2 regions of the Bacillus sp. M13(2017) genome follow, and region 1 is predicted to be linked to the other one. Evidence: a T-box and tRNA genes for the amino acid it is inferred to sense, from the RefSeq annotation. Region 1 holds a T-box; the other holds one or more tRNA genes.
What was found. The T-box of region 1 lies ahead of ileS2 (isoleucine--tRNA ligase). A T-box ahead of a tRNA ligase gene usually reads a tRNA of that ligase, here a tRNA-Ile.
Positions count from the first base shown of each region.

Region 2: it encodes a tRNA-Ile, which carries the amino acid that the T-box ahead of ileS2 (isoleucine--tRNA ligase) is inferred to sense. The anticodon was not compared.

Region 1 is NZ_KZ268500.1:942,674-949,968, forward strand. It holds gene CGQ22_RS05525 (YggT family protein) at 1-120, shown strand, start outside; gene CGQ22_RS05530 (YlmH family RNA-binding protein) at 136-903, shown strand; gene divIVA (septum site-determining protein DivIVA) at 993-1,499, shown strand; T-box leader at 1,551-1,774, shown strand; gene ileS2 (isoleucine--tRNA ligase) at 1,846-4,611, shown strand; gene CGQ22_RS05545 (TraR/DksA C4-type zinc finger protein) at 4,768-5,097, shown strand; gene lspA (lipoprotein signal peptidase LspA) at 5,222-5,680, shown strand; gene CGQ22_RS05555 (RluA family pseudouridine synthase) at 5,685-6,593, shown strand; gene pyrR (bifunctional pyrimidine operon transcriptional regulator/uracil phosphoribosyltransferase) at 6,797-7,295, shown strand, end outside.
Region 2 is NZ_KZ268500.1:561,743-569,037, forward strand. It holds gene CGQ22_RS03205 (metal ABC transporter ATP-binding protein) at 164-934, shown strand; gene CGQ22_RS03210 (metal ABC transporter permease) at 934-1,767, shown strand; gene CGQ22_RS03215 (Fur family transcriptional regulator) at 1,781-2,194, shown strand; gene ispG (flavodoxin-dependent (E)-4-hydroxy-3-methylbut-2-enyl-diphosphate synthase) at 2,274-3,377, opposite strand; gene yqfZ (protein YqfZ) at 3,542-3,907, opposite strand; gene yqgB (protein YqgB) at 3,972-4,730, opposite strand; tRNA gene CGQ22_RS03235 (tRNA-Ile) at 4,973-5,046, shown strand; gene sodA (superoxide dismutase [Mn]) at 5,268-5,879, shown strand; gene CGQ22_RS03245 (MFS transporter) at 5,996-7,273, shown strand.

The DNA of each region.
Region 1 (7,295 bases):
GAACCATTCCGCCGCTTTATTCCGCCGCTTGGAATGATTGATATTTCTCCAATCGTTGCAATCTTTGCGTTGAAACTTGCTAAAACTGGTTTGTTCAGTTTATTAAGCTATTTCTTATAGTAAGAAGGTAAATACATGAGCATCTACGAACATTTTAGGCCTGATGAGGAGGTCTTTGTGGATAAAGTGCTAGAGTGGAAGCGAGCGGCGGAGTACCATCAAGTGAAGTTAACGGATTTTCTTGATCCTAGGCAACAACAAATTGTTTCTATGGTAATAGGACAAGGTGATGTTGCTGTGCAATTTGGTGGTGCAACGCCTAATGCAGAGCGTAAAAGAGCACTTATTTATCCAGACTATCTAGAATTAAATGAAGAAGAATTTCAAGTAGAAGTATTAGAAATTGACTATCCTTCCAAGTTTTATACGCTAGAACATAGGCAAATATTAGGTACATTTATGTCTCTTGGTTTAACAAGAGAAAAATGTGGTGATATTTTGCTGCAAGAAAATCGTGCCCAAATTGTAGTTGCGAAAGAAATTGTATCGTATATTGAGATGAACTTACAATCAATAGGGAAAGTAAAAGTCTCTTTAGCGTCAGTGCAAGGAGAAAAAATTCTACAGATACATGAAACGTGGGGAGAGAAATCTGGAACGGTTTCTTCACTTCGTTTAGATGTTATGTTAGCTGAAATGTTACATTTATCTAGACAGAAAGTACAACCTTTCATAAAAAATGGTTTAGTAAAAGTCAATTGGAAAACAGTGGAGCAAACTTCGTATGAATGTTATCCAGGAGATGTTTTTTCTGTTAGAGGATATGGCCGAAGTAAATTATTTTCTGTAGAAGGTAGAACAAAACGCGACAAATGGAGAATTTTGTATGGTATACTAAAATGATTGGTTTTTTAGAAGGAAATCCTCCTATTTTGTCGAAGAAAAGATATAATTGAAAGAGGAAATTTAGATAACTACTTGGAGGTGGCGTTGTGCCGTTAACACCATTAGATATTCATAACAAAGAATTTGGTCGCGGATTCCGTGGCTATGATGAAGATCAAGTAAATGAGTTTCTTGATCAAATTATCAAAGATTATGAATTGGTCATTCGTGAGAAAAAAGCTTTAGAAGAAAAAGTTGCGCAGTTAGAAGGGAAGTTAGATCATTTCTCTAATATTGAAGATACGTTAAACAAATCTATCGTTGTTGCACAAGAAGCAGCGGAAGAAGTAAAACGTAATGCGCAAAAAGAAGCGAAATTAATTGTGCGTGAAGCTGAAAAGAATGCTGATCGTATTATTAACGAAGCATTAGTAAAATCAAGAAAAGTTGCTTTTGATATTGAAGAGCTAAAGAAACAAGCGAAAGTATTCCGAACTCGTTTCCGTATGTTATTAGAAACACAGCTTGAGATGTTAAACAACGATGATTGGGATAAACTAATTGAATTAGAAGACGAAGTAGATGAACTGTTGAAAAAAGAAGAAACAGTGTAAGCTTGACGTTTTTCTCATTATTACATATAATTTTAAACAACATATTTATTAAGAAAAACGAAGATAGGGATAAGTACCTTTTCAAACCTTATATAGCGAACTGAGGATGGTGTAAGCTCAGGATAAGGAGATAGTGGGAATATCACCCTGGAGTTCCGCGCTGAACAAATAGAGTAAGCGTAGGCGTGTATTCGCGTTAAGAATATAAAGAGGATTCTATACATATGTATATGATCTACTAGGGTGGTACCGCGGGAGACTTTCTCGTCCCTTTTTGGGATGAGAAGGTCTCTTTTTTATTCCGTTTTTTAAGTATTTCTTTTATACATGTAAGGAGGAATTGAGCATGGAGTACAAAAATACATTACTGATGCCAAAAACTGAGTTCCCAATGCGTGGGAATTTACCAAAACGTGAGCCTGCAATGCAAGAAAAATGGGCTGAAATGAATATTTACGAAAAAGTACAAGAACATACAAAAGGTCGTCCTTTATTTGTATTGCATGATGGACCTCCATATGCGAATGGTGACATTCATATGGGACATGCATTAAATAAAGTATTAAAAGACTTTATTGTTCGTTATAAATCAATGACTGGTTTTAGTGCACCATATGTTCCAGGATGGGATACGCACGGTTTACCAATTGAACAAGCTTTAACAAATAAAGGTGTAAAACGTAAAGAAATGACAGTTGCTGAGTTCCGTAAGTTATGTGCAGAGTATGCATATGAACAAGTAGAACGTCAACGTGAACAATTTAAGCGTCTAGGTGTACGTGCAGATTGGGATAATCCATATATTACTTTAGAGCCAGCTTATGAAGCACAACAAATTAAAGTGTTTGGTGACATGGCGAAAAAAGGTTATATCTATAAAGGTCAAAAACCAGTTTACTGGTCTCCAACGAGTGAATCTGCTTTAGCGGAAGCTGAAATTGAATATCAAGATAAAAAATCAGCATCTATTTACGTAGCATTCCCTGTAAAAGATGGAAAGAACGTATTAGAAGGTGATGAAAAGTACATCATTTGGACAACAACACCTTGGACATTACCTGCAAACTTAGGTATTTCTGTTCACCCAGAGCTTGAATATAGCATTGTAAAAGTAAATGATGAGAAATATATCATTGCTTCTGAGCTGTTTGAGACAGTTGCAAAAACGTTAGAGTGGGAAAATGCTGAAGTTGTGAAAACAGTAAAAGGTAGCGAACTTGAGTACACAGTTGCAAAACACCCATTCTACGATCGTGATTCATTAGTTATGCTAGGAGATCACGTAACAACAGATGCAGGTACAGGTTGTGTTCATACAGCACCAGGACACGGGGAAGATGACTTCGTTGTTGGTAAAAAGTATGGATTAGAAGTACTTTGCCCAGTCGATGATAAAGGTGTGTTAACAAATGAAGCACCTGGATTTGAAGGCTTATTCTATGATAAAGCTAACAAACCAATTACAGAAAAATTAGAAGAAGTAGGCGCGTTACTGAAACTAACATTCATTACACATTCATACCCACATGATTGGAGAACGAAAAAACCAATTATTTTCCGTGCGACAGCACAGTGGTTTGCGTCTATTGAAGCATTCCGTAAAGAATTAATAGAAGCTGTAGCGGAAACAAAATGGGTACCAGCATGGGGAGAAACTCGTCTTCATAATATGGTTCGTGACCGTGGTGACTGGTGTATTTCTCGTCAGCGTGCATGGGGTGTGCCAATTCCGGTATTCTATGCTGAGAATGGTGATCCAATTATTACGGATGAAACAATTAACCATGTAGCAGATTTATTCCGTGAACACGGTTCTAACGTATGGTTCGAGCGTGAAGCGAAAGATCTATTACCAGAAGGGTTTACACATCCGGGTAGCCCAAATGGCGAATTCCGTAAAGAAACAGACATCATGGATGTATGGTTCGATTCAGGTTCTTCTCACCAAGCGGTATTAGAAGAGCGCGAAGATTTACAGCGTCCAGCTGATTTATATTTAGAAGGATCTGACCAGTATCGTGGTTGGTTTAACTCTTCATTATCAACAGCAGTTGCTGTAACAGGTAAAGCACCATATAAAGGCGTATTAAGCCACGGTTTCGTACTAGACGGTGAAGGACGTAAAATGAGTAAGTCGGTTGGAAACATCGTCGTACCGAAGAAAATTATGGATCAATTAGGTGGAGACATTTTACGCTTATGGGTATCTTCTGTTGACTATCAATCTGACGTACGTATTTCAGATGATATTTTAAAACAAGTAGCAGAAGTGTATCGTAAAATCCGTAACACATTCCGTTTCTTATTAGGAAACTTAGACGACTTTAATCCAAGTGAAAATGCAGTAGCTGTAGCTGAACTTCGTGAAGTAGATCGTTACATGTTAGTGAAATTAAATGACTTAATTACAAAAGTTAAAGAAGCATATGAGACATACGACTTCGCTGCTGTGTATCATGCAATTCATAACTTCTGTACAATTGATTTAAGTTCATTCTATTTAGACTTTGCAAAAGACATTTTATACATTGAAGGTGCAAACCACGAAGATCGTCGTGCAATTCAAACTGTATTATATGATGTTCTTGTTGCGTTAACGAAACTTGTAACACCAATCTTACCGCATACAGCTGATGAAGTATGGCCATATATTCCAGGCGTAACAGAAGAAAGTGTACAATTAACTGATATGCCAGAAGCTGTACAATTAGATGACGCGGAAGCGTTAAAAACAAAATGGGATGCATTTATGACATTACGTGATGACGTGTTAAAAGCACTAGAAGTAGCTCGTAATGAAAAAGTAATCGGTAAGTCATTAAATGCAAGCATTACACTATATCCAACTGCAGAAATGAAAGTTATGTTGGAGTCTATTAGCGAAGACTTAAAGCAATTATTCATCGTTTCTGAGTATAAACTTGGTGGTATGATGGATGAAGCGCCAGCAGATGCACCGAAGTATGAACATACAGCGGTTGTTGTTGCCCAAGCAACTGGTGAAACATGTGAACGTTGTTGGGTAGTTTCAGAAACAATTGGTAAAGATACTGAACATGAAACATTATGTGAGCGTTGTGCAACAGTTGTTAAAGAAAACTATGTAAAATAATAAAAAAGCTGACTGCTATTGATGCAGTCAGTTTTTTTGTTGATGGTATATCAAAATCACTTTCAGACTCTTTCCTGTGAAGGAAAAATGTGTGTGAGGTAAGCAAATAAATTTCGGACACACTAACTGTACATTACAGCTAGGAGGAATGTACACGTGAATGAAATTTACATGGAAATAAAAGAAGAATTGCAATTGATGAGAAAAGAGTTGCAAGAGAGACTAGCTAAAGAAGTAATGCACAAATATGATGTCGAGTTCAGCCAAGAACTTGGATATGAAATTAAGGAAGAGATAAAGAAAAAATTGCTATTACATGATATAAAAGAGGATTTAAAGGATGTAGAACGCGCATTATTTAAGATGGAAATAGACATGTATGGTATTTGTGAAGAGACGGGGAGATTAATTTCGACAAAGCAAATGAAGACAATGCCGACTGCCCGTACGATTCATGAATTCTTTTATGAAAAGGTAAATGTATGAATACGCACAACGATATTATATTACCTTTTTTTAATTTATTTTATTCTTCTATAAAGGTTCATTGTGAAAAGGTAGCAGCTATGCTAAAATTTTGAGGTACACTGTCTTTGTGGGGGAAATGAAAATGATATATTATGTAATAGCGTTATTCGTCATTGCTATCGATCAAATATCGAAGTGGTTAATTGTAAAGAACATGGAATTGGGTACGAGTATTCCAATTATCGACAATGTATTATACATAACATCACATCGAAATAGAGGTGCTGCTTGGGGTATTTTAGAAAATAAAATGTGGTTCTTCTACATTATTACAGTTGTTTTTGTAGTATTTATTGTATTTTATATGAAAAAGTATGCGAAAACAGACAAGCTTCTAGGTATTTCGTTAGGCCTAATTTTGGGCGGGGCAATTGGTAACTTTATTGATCGTGTATTTAGACAAGAAGTAGTGGATTTCATTCACGTGTATATTTTCTCGTACAACTATCCAGTATTCAATATAGCTGATTCAGCATTATGTATTGGTGTTGTATTAATTATTATTCAAACATTATTAGAAGGCAAGAAAGCGAAGGAGTAATTGAATGAGTGAAGTAGTACAAGTAACAGTTGCAGCAGAGCAAAAAAACGAGCGAATTGATAAATTCGTTGCAGGGATAAATAACGAATGGTCACGTACGCAAGTGCAGCAATGGATTAAAGATGACGTTGTGACAGTAAACGGGAAAGCTGTAAAAGGAAATTATAAAGTAAAAGAAGAAGATGAAATTACAGTAACAATTCCTGAACCAGAAGAGTTAGATATTCAACCAGAAGATTTAAATTTAGAAATTTATTATGAAGATGCAGATGTGCTTGTTGTAAATAAGCCACGTGGTATGGTTGTACATCCAGCACCAGGGCATACAAGTGGTACACTTGTAAACGGCCTCATGCACCATTGTACAGACTTATCAGGCATTAACGGTATAATGCGTCCAGGTATCGTGCATCGTATTGATAAAGATACATCTGGACTATTAATGGTTGCTAAAAATGATATGGCACATGAATCGCTTGTAAATCAGCTTGTAGCAAAAACAGTAACGAGACGTTACAAAGCGATTGTACACGGTGTGATTCCGCATGATAAGGGAACGATTGATGCTCCGATTGCTCGTGATAAGAAAGAGCGTCAAAGTATGACAGTTGATGAAAATGGTAAGAACGCTGTTACGCACTTCCAAGTGTTAGAACGCTTTAAAGACTTTACACTTGTAGAATGTCGCTTAGAAACGGGACGTACGCACCAAATTCGTGTTCATATGAAATATATTGGCTATCCACTTGCAGGAGATCCGAAGTATGGTCCGAAGAAAACGTTAGATATGAATGGACAAGCACTTCATGCGGGTATTTTAGGCTTTGATCATCCTCGTACTGGTGAATATATTCAGTTTGAGGCACCAATTCCAGAAGTGTTTGAAGACGCATTAAATATTTTACGAAAATAGTATTGACAAATCATAAGAAAACTGAGATACTGACAACAGTTAAATAATGATCCTTTAACACAGCCCCGTGAGGTTGAGAAGGTAACGGTTTGAAATACTTAGGGTATGTTGTACCCTTTTTTCAAAAGTCCTCTCGCACACGCTGAGAGGACTTTTTTTATACCATTACTCTCACGCAAGAAAAAAGCTTGGAGGTGTAGAGCATGCAAGAGAAAGCTGTCGTTTTAGATGACCAAATGATTCGCCGCGCTTTAACACGAATTAGTCATGAAATCGTGGAACGAAATAAAGGTGTCGATAATTGTGTTCTTGTCGGAATTAAAACTCGTGGAATTTTTATTGCACAACGTTTGGCAGAACGAATTGGTCAAATTGAAGGAAAAGAAATGGAAGTTGGAGAGTTAGACATTACGTTATATCGTGATGATTTAACACTACAATCGAAAAATAAAGAACCACTTGTAAAAGGTTCTGATATCCCTGTAGATATTACGAAGAAAAAAGTTATCCTTGTGGATGACGTATTATATACAGGAAGAACAGTTCGAGCAGCAATGGATGCTCTTATGGATTTAGGTAGACCATCTCAAATCCAATTGGCGGTTCTTGTTGATAGAGGTCATCGCGAATTACCAATTCGCGCTGATTATGTAGGGAAGAACATTCCAACATCAAGTGAAGAGCGTATCGAAGTTGATTTGC
Region 2 (7,295 bases), 380 kb from region 1:
TTTTCGAAAGCAGAGAATTTTTCTCTGCTTTTTGTTATAATAGTAAGGTTTCTTGAAAAAATAGATATATTTTAGGCAGATTGGTTTACAACTATAATAAGCTGTACTATAATTCAAATAGATATAAATCGGAATCATTCTGAATTAAAATAGGTGAGATGCTATGAATAATATATTAGAAATTGAAGGTTTAACATTCCGATACGAAGATCGGAATGTGTTAGAAAATATTAATTTGCAAGTTCCGAAGGGAGCTTTTTTAGGTTTAGTGGGACCGAATGGTTCAGGTAAATCAACTTTACTTAAGTGTTTATTAGGTGTTTTAAAGCCAAAAGAAGGAAGCATTCGCGTGTTTGGCGTTGATAGTAAGAAGTTTAAGGAATGGAACAAAGTTGGTTATGTATCCCAAAAGGCAAATAGTTTCAATTCTGGTTTTCCAGCAACTGTTTCTGAAGTTGTGTCAATGGGACTTGTTTCGAAAAAAGGGCTTTTTCGCTTTTTCACAAAAGAGGATAAGAAAAAGGTAGAAAAAGCAATTGCTGATGTAGGGATGAGTGAGTTTCAAGGTCGTAACATTGGAGAGCTTTCTGGTGGACAGCAACAGCGTGTATTTATTGCTCGTGCGCTCGTTAGTGATCCTGAATTGCTTATTTTGGACGAGCCTACTGTTGGAATCGATGTGAAAAATGTGGAAAGTTTTTACGAAATATTAGAGGATTTAAACAAAAGGCTCGGGATCACATTAATTCTTGTTACTCATGATATGGGAGCTGTTACTGAAAAAGTAACACATGTTGCATGCCTAAACCAACATCTACATTTCCATGGAAATGTAGAGAAGTTCCGAGAGTTAGAAGATGCAGAAATGTCCGTTTTATATGGACATCATGTTCATCGTTTAGAACACGAACATGAGCATCACGGGAGGATATAATGATACAAGATTTTTTACAATATGACTTTTTACGTAATTCTTTATACGCAGGTATTTTAATTGGACTTGTTGCACCACTAATTGGTGTGTTTGTTGTTATTCGTCGTTTATCTCTTATTGCGGATGCATTAAGTCACGTGACGTTATCGGGTATTGCAGCAAGTTTATTACTTGAAAAAACCATTTTTACAGGTGGATTTTTAAACCCCTTATATATGGGGATGATTTTCTCGATTGGTGGAGCGCTACTAATCGAAAAGTTACGAACTGTATATAAGCACTATCAAGAATTAGCAATTCCGATTATCCTTTCGGCAGGGATGGGGGTTGGAGTTATTTTCATTTCACTTGCAAATGGATTTAACACAGACTTATTTAGTTATTTATTTGGTAGTGTCAGTGCTGTAACAAGTACAGATTTAATTATTATTGGGATTGTAGCAATTGTTGTTGTTGCGACAATTATTTTATTATATAAAGAGCTGTTTCTATTATCATTTGATGAGGAATACGCAGTATCAACTGGTTTAAGAGCGAAATGGATTCACTTTATTTTCATTATATTAGTTGCTCTTGTCATTGCAGTATCAATGCGTGTAGTAGGGGTTCTTCTCGTATCATCATTAATGACGTTACCAGTTGCAGCAAGTATTCGTATTGCTAAAGGATTTAAACAAACAATTTTCTTTTCCATTTTATTTGGTGAAATTGCAGTAATTGGTGGAATGTTTGCTTCGTATCAACTTGATCTAGCGCCAGGTGGTACAATTGTTATGATAGCAGTTCTTATTTTAATCGGTGCGATTTTATGGAAGAAGAAAAAAACTGCATAAAGTAGGGATAGGTATGAATCTAACAGAAGCTTTACGCCTAATGAAAGAAAAAGGATACAAACATACTGGAAAAAGAGAAGAGATGCTCAGATTATTTGCAGCACATAATCGTTATTTAACTGCGAAAGATGTTTTAGAGCATATGAAAGATGATTATCCAGGGCTTAGTTTTGATACGATTTATCGTAACTTAACAGTTTTTGCTGAGATTGGTGTTTTAGAACAAACGGAATTAAATGGTGAAAAACATTTTCGTTTTACTTGTTCTATTATGGAACATCATCATCATTTTATTTGTTTGGATTGTGGAGGAACGAAAGAGATTACTTCCTGCCCAATGGATTTTATGAATAAAGATTTTACCGGTTATGAAGTAACGGGTCATAAGTTTGAAATATATGGTCGTTGTCCAAAATGTGCAAAGTAAAAGCTCGTCGGTTATATAACTGACGAGCTTTTTTACGTAGAAAAGAAGGTTGCTCACAAATATTGTGGCAACCTTCTTTTTATTGTTCTTGCGTCTCTTTTTCTTTTTCTCGTTCAGCAGCCATTTCAGCAGCAATTACGTCGATTTCTTTTTTCAGTTCTTCTACCATTGTTTCTTCTGGTACTTTACGAACGACTTGCCCTTTACGGAACAATAATCCCTCTCCACGTGCACCGGCAATACCGATATCAGCTTCACGAGCTTCACCAGGGCCATTTACAGCGCAACCAAGTACCGCGACTTTAATTGGTACTTGAAGTGTAGAGATGTATTCTTCCACTTCGTTAGCGATGCTAATTAAATCGATTTCAATACGACCACAAGTTGGACAAGAGATAAGTGTTGCTGCGTTAGATGCAAGACCGAATGATTTTAATAGTTCACGAGCAACTTTTACTTCTTCAACTGGATCAGCACTTAATGAAATACGTAATGTATTTCCGATGCCTTTATTTAAGATTGCTCCAAGACCAGCAGCACTTTTTACAGTTCCGGCAAACAATGTTCCAGATTCTGTAATACCTAAATGTAATGGATAATCAAAAGCGCGAGCAGCTTTCTCATATGCTTCGATTGCTAAGTTAACATCAGAGGCTTTCATAGATACGATAATATCGTGGAAATCTAAGTCCTCTAAAATTTTAATATGATGTAGCGCGCTCTCGACCATACCATCTGCAGTTGGGTACCCGTACTTTTCTAAAATGTGACGCTCTAATGAACCAGCGTTTACACCAATACGGATTGGAATACCGCGCTCTTTTGCTGCATTTACAACAGCTTCTACTTTATGGCGACGACCGATGTTACCTGGATTGATACGTACTTTATCGATGCCACCTTCAATTGCTTTTAAAGCAAGGCGATAATCAAAATGAATATCAGCAACAAGTGGAATGTTGATTTGTTTTTTTATATCAGCAATAGCATCTGCTGCGCGTTCATCTGGAACGGCAACGCGCACGACTTGACAGCCGGCTTCTTCTAAACGCTTGATTTCAGCAACTGTTGCTTCAACATCATGTGTTTTTGTTGTTGTCATACTTTGTATAATTAATTCATTATTACCGCCGATTGTTAAATTACCGACTTTAACTGGACGTGTTTTTGTACGATGAGTCATTTCATTCACGAATAGATCGCTCTCCTTATAAAAGAAGTTTCTTATTTAGTCCCTCATATCAATGATAGTATACGTGATATAGGGCTATAGAAACCGAAGTACTCAGTTTCACTTTTACTATTGTATCAGCGCCTTTATGTAATTGACAAGGATTAAGTGATAGCTTATTGATATAAGGGGAATTTATAAGACTTTCCAATTTGTATTTTTGTAGCAGATGTACTTTTGTTTAATTGTTTAAAGTCGTCAATGACTTTTTCTATGGAAGGAATTTTTTTCTTATTAATTTGTTCTGTAATAGAAAGAACTGTCTCACCAGTTTTTACTTCAATTGTTTTATAAGATACATCCGTTTCTTTTTCTGTTTTGTTCTCTTTATTTTGTTGGCTGTCTGTGTTTTCTTTTTTAATCGTTTGAGCAGTAGTTGTTTTTTTATATGCACTTAACATCGGTAAAGTACCGATTTTTATATCGTAATAAAATATATAACCGAGAACAAGCACGAATAGGAATATACCTAATCTCTTCATATTCTTCACTCCTTTGCTAGGAATATATGCTTGTCCAAAAAAAAAATGCCTATTTAGGCATTTTTTATTTTTCTTTCGGTTTGGGTACCTCTTTAATCGTTAAGTATAGAACGATTAAAACAACAGCGATATAAATGAACGTTGCCCCAGGTACGACGATTTTGAATAAATCCATAATCATGAAGAAAATGGTTGGGATTGTGTAGCTATATGCAGTTAGTGTCCAAACTTGTTTATAGGATAGTTTACGTTGACCGCTCATAGCAGAACCGATGAACGCAAGTAAAGTCACGCCTACAAAAGTGATGAATAATTGGAATAGGTACACTAAAAATCCAATAACAAATAATAAAATTGGGTAAATATTATCGAATAAAGAAATAAATTCTTGTAGATCTTTTTTCTCAAGAGATGCACCTAACAAATCGTTATAAGAATACGTTTGTGTTTGACCATTTCCCATAGAGACTACTTTATCTTTTAAAACAAATAAACCTGTTTTATTTTGATATTTTTCTAGGTCTGTTGAATTTGGATCAAATACGAAAAGTGCATTTCCTTCTTCTTTTTCAATAGGTTGATCAATATCGGCTTTTAGTTCGCCATTTTCAATTTTAAAATCAGGTAAATCTTTATCGATGACTTGATTTACCATGCCTACACCATCCTGGATAAAACTACCGTACAAAAAAGTTCTTGGAATAGTAGTAATTAAGCAAAGTAGCATAATATACAAAATGGTTTTACCGATTTTTTGAAAACGGAATAGCGCCATATCTTTAGGCGAGTATATGCTTTTTACGAATTGGGTAAATATGGACATAGATTCACTTCCTTTATGTATGTATAAAATCATTGTAACGTAGGAATCTAGAGAATCTCAAGATATATTATATTTACATATAGTGGAGATAACTAAATTTCTTTTTATTAACTTTCTTCTTTTAAATAAGAAAAATACAATTGACACTTTTCTTTTCTATATGGTAAATTTATCTTACCTTTCTTAAAGGGCATATCCGATAGGAATTCCTTTATTTGATATGTTGTTACATACATAATTGTGGACCCTTAGCTCAGCTGGTTAGAGCAGACGGCTCATAACCGTCCGGTCGTAGGTTCGAGTCCTACAGGGTCCATATCCATTTCACATGTTTATTATGTTAGCAGGAAGCTTCCTTGTAGAAGGAAGCTTTTTTTACGGAATATATGAGCATTTTAATTGAAAAGAAGTGGGAATTTTGCTACTTTAATGATAGCAAGACAATGTGATTTATTTGTTTGCACCCTATGGCAATTAGGGTAGAATGAAGTTGTATGTCACTTAAGTGGCAATACATAAACTGGGAGGAATATAACAATGGCAAAACACGAATTACCAAATTTACCTTATGCGTATGATGCTTTAGAGCCTCACTTTGACAAAGAAACAATGAACATCCATCATACAAAACATCACAACACGTACATTACAAACTTAAACGCTGCTTTAGAAGGTCATGCAGAATTAGCTGACAAAAGCGTAGAAGAATTAGTTGCGAACTTAAACGAAGTACCAGAAGCAATCCGTACAGCAGTACGTAACAATGGTGGCGGACATGCTAACCATACATTCTTCTGGACAATCCTATCTCCAAACGGCGGAGGACAACCTGTAGGTGAACTTGCAACTGCAATTGAAGCAAAATTCGGTAGCTTCGATGCATTCAAAGAAGAATTCGCAAAAGCTGGCGCAACTCGCTTCGGTTCTGGTTGGGCTTGGTTAGTAGTAAACAATGGTGAGTTAGAAGTAACAAGCACTCCAAACCAAGATTCTCCTTTAACTGAAGGTAAAACGCCAGTTATCGGTTTAGATGTTTGGGAGCATGCTTACTACTTAAACTACCAAAACCGTCGTCCAGACTACATCGGTGCATTCTGGAACGTTGTAGATTGGAACGCTGCTGAAAAACGTTACCAAGAAGCAAAATAATTGTAATAAATATAGAAAAAGCTAGGGGAGAGCCCCTAGCTTTTTTCTATGCTTTCCTTTTACATAATTGGGCTTGTCTTTGGAAGACTAGAACATGAAGTAAAGGAGAGTTGTGTATGAAATGGAAACATATAATTGGTGACGTTGAAGTGAATCGGGATTTAGTGTTATTGCTCCTTATAGGAGGTTTATACACGCTCGCAATTTCTTTATCGAATACGTTTGTAAATATTTATTTATGGAAACAAACACAAAATTATGTGAATCTTGGCTTGTATAATTTAGCCAGCGTGGTATTACAGCCTCTCACATTTCTTGTAGGGGGGAAATTAGCGAAACGTATCGATCGCTCGATTTTATTACGGATAGGGGTAGGAACGCTCGCAATTTTTTTTATCGTTGTCTTAGTAGCAGGAAAAAGTGCTTCTCAGTATATTTTATTAATGGGGGCTCTTTTAGGAGTAGGATACGGTTTTTACTGGTTGGCTTTTAACTTATTAACATTTGAAATTACAGAACCAGAAACAAGAGATTTCTTTAATGGGTTTCTTGGACTTCTTACATCCTTCTCTGGGATGATCGGACCAATAGCAGCAGGATACACAATTTCACGTATGGAGAAATGGAGTGGTTATACTGTTATATTCTTTCTTTCATTAGTTCTATTTGCAATTGCTGTCGTCTTAAGCTTCTTTTTATCTAAAAGAGAATGTGAAGGGCGTTATGAAATCGTGCAAGTATTGAAAGAACGACGGATTGATAAAAATTGGGGAAAGATTACACGAGCTCATTTTTTCCAAGGATTGAGAGAAGGAACGTTTATTTTTGTCATTTCAGTATATGTTTATTTAGCAACTAATAGTGAGTTCGCATTAGGAAAATACAGTTTAGTTAACTCTGCTGTATCCTTTGTATGTTATTACTTAGTTGCTCGTATGTTAAAGAAAGAGTGGCGAAAAAAAGCAATTTTACTTGGGGGCATTATTTTATATGCTGTCGTCTTTTTAGTCATTTTCAATGTTACATACACGAAATTACTTATTTATGCGGCATGTATTGCGGTTGCATATCCTATTTTACTTGTTCCGTACGGATCAATGACATATGACGTAATTGGTAGAGCGAAAAATGCGAGAGAATGGCGTGTGGAATATGTCGTTGTTCGGGAGCTGTGGTTAAACGCCGGAAGAATCTGTTCCATTTTAAGTTTTTTATGTGCTGTACTATTCTTTCCACCTGAAAAAAGTTTACCTTACTTATTATGTATTTTAGGTGCTGGACATTTTCTTATTTATTTTGCAGTTAAAAATGTCAAATATGATGAGGGAAATGCGAGTAAAACAAGTGTTGTAACGCAAGGGAACGCGCAAAACCAAACTGAACCAGAAGGTTAACTTCTCGTTTGTTTTATGCTAG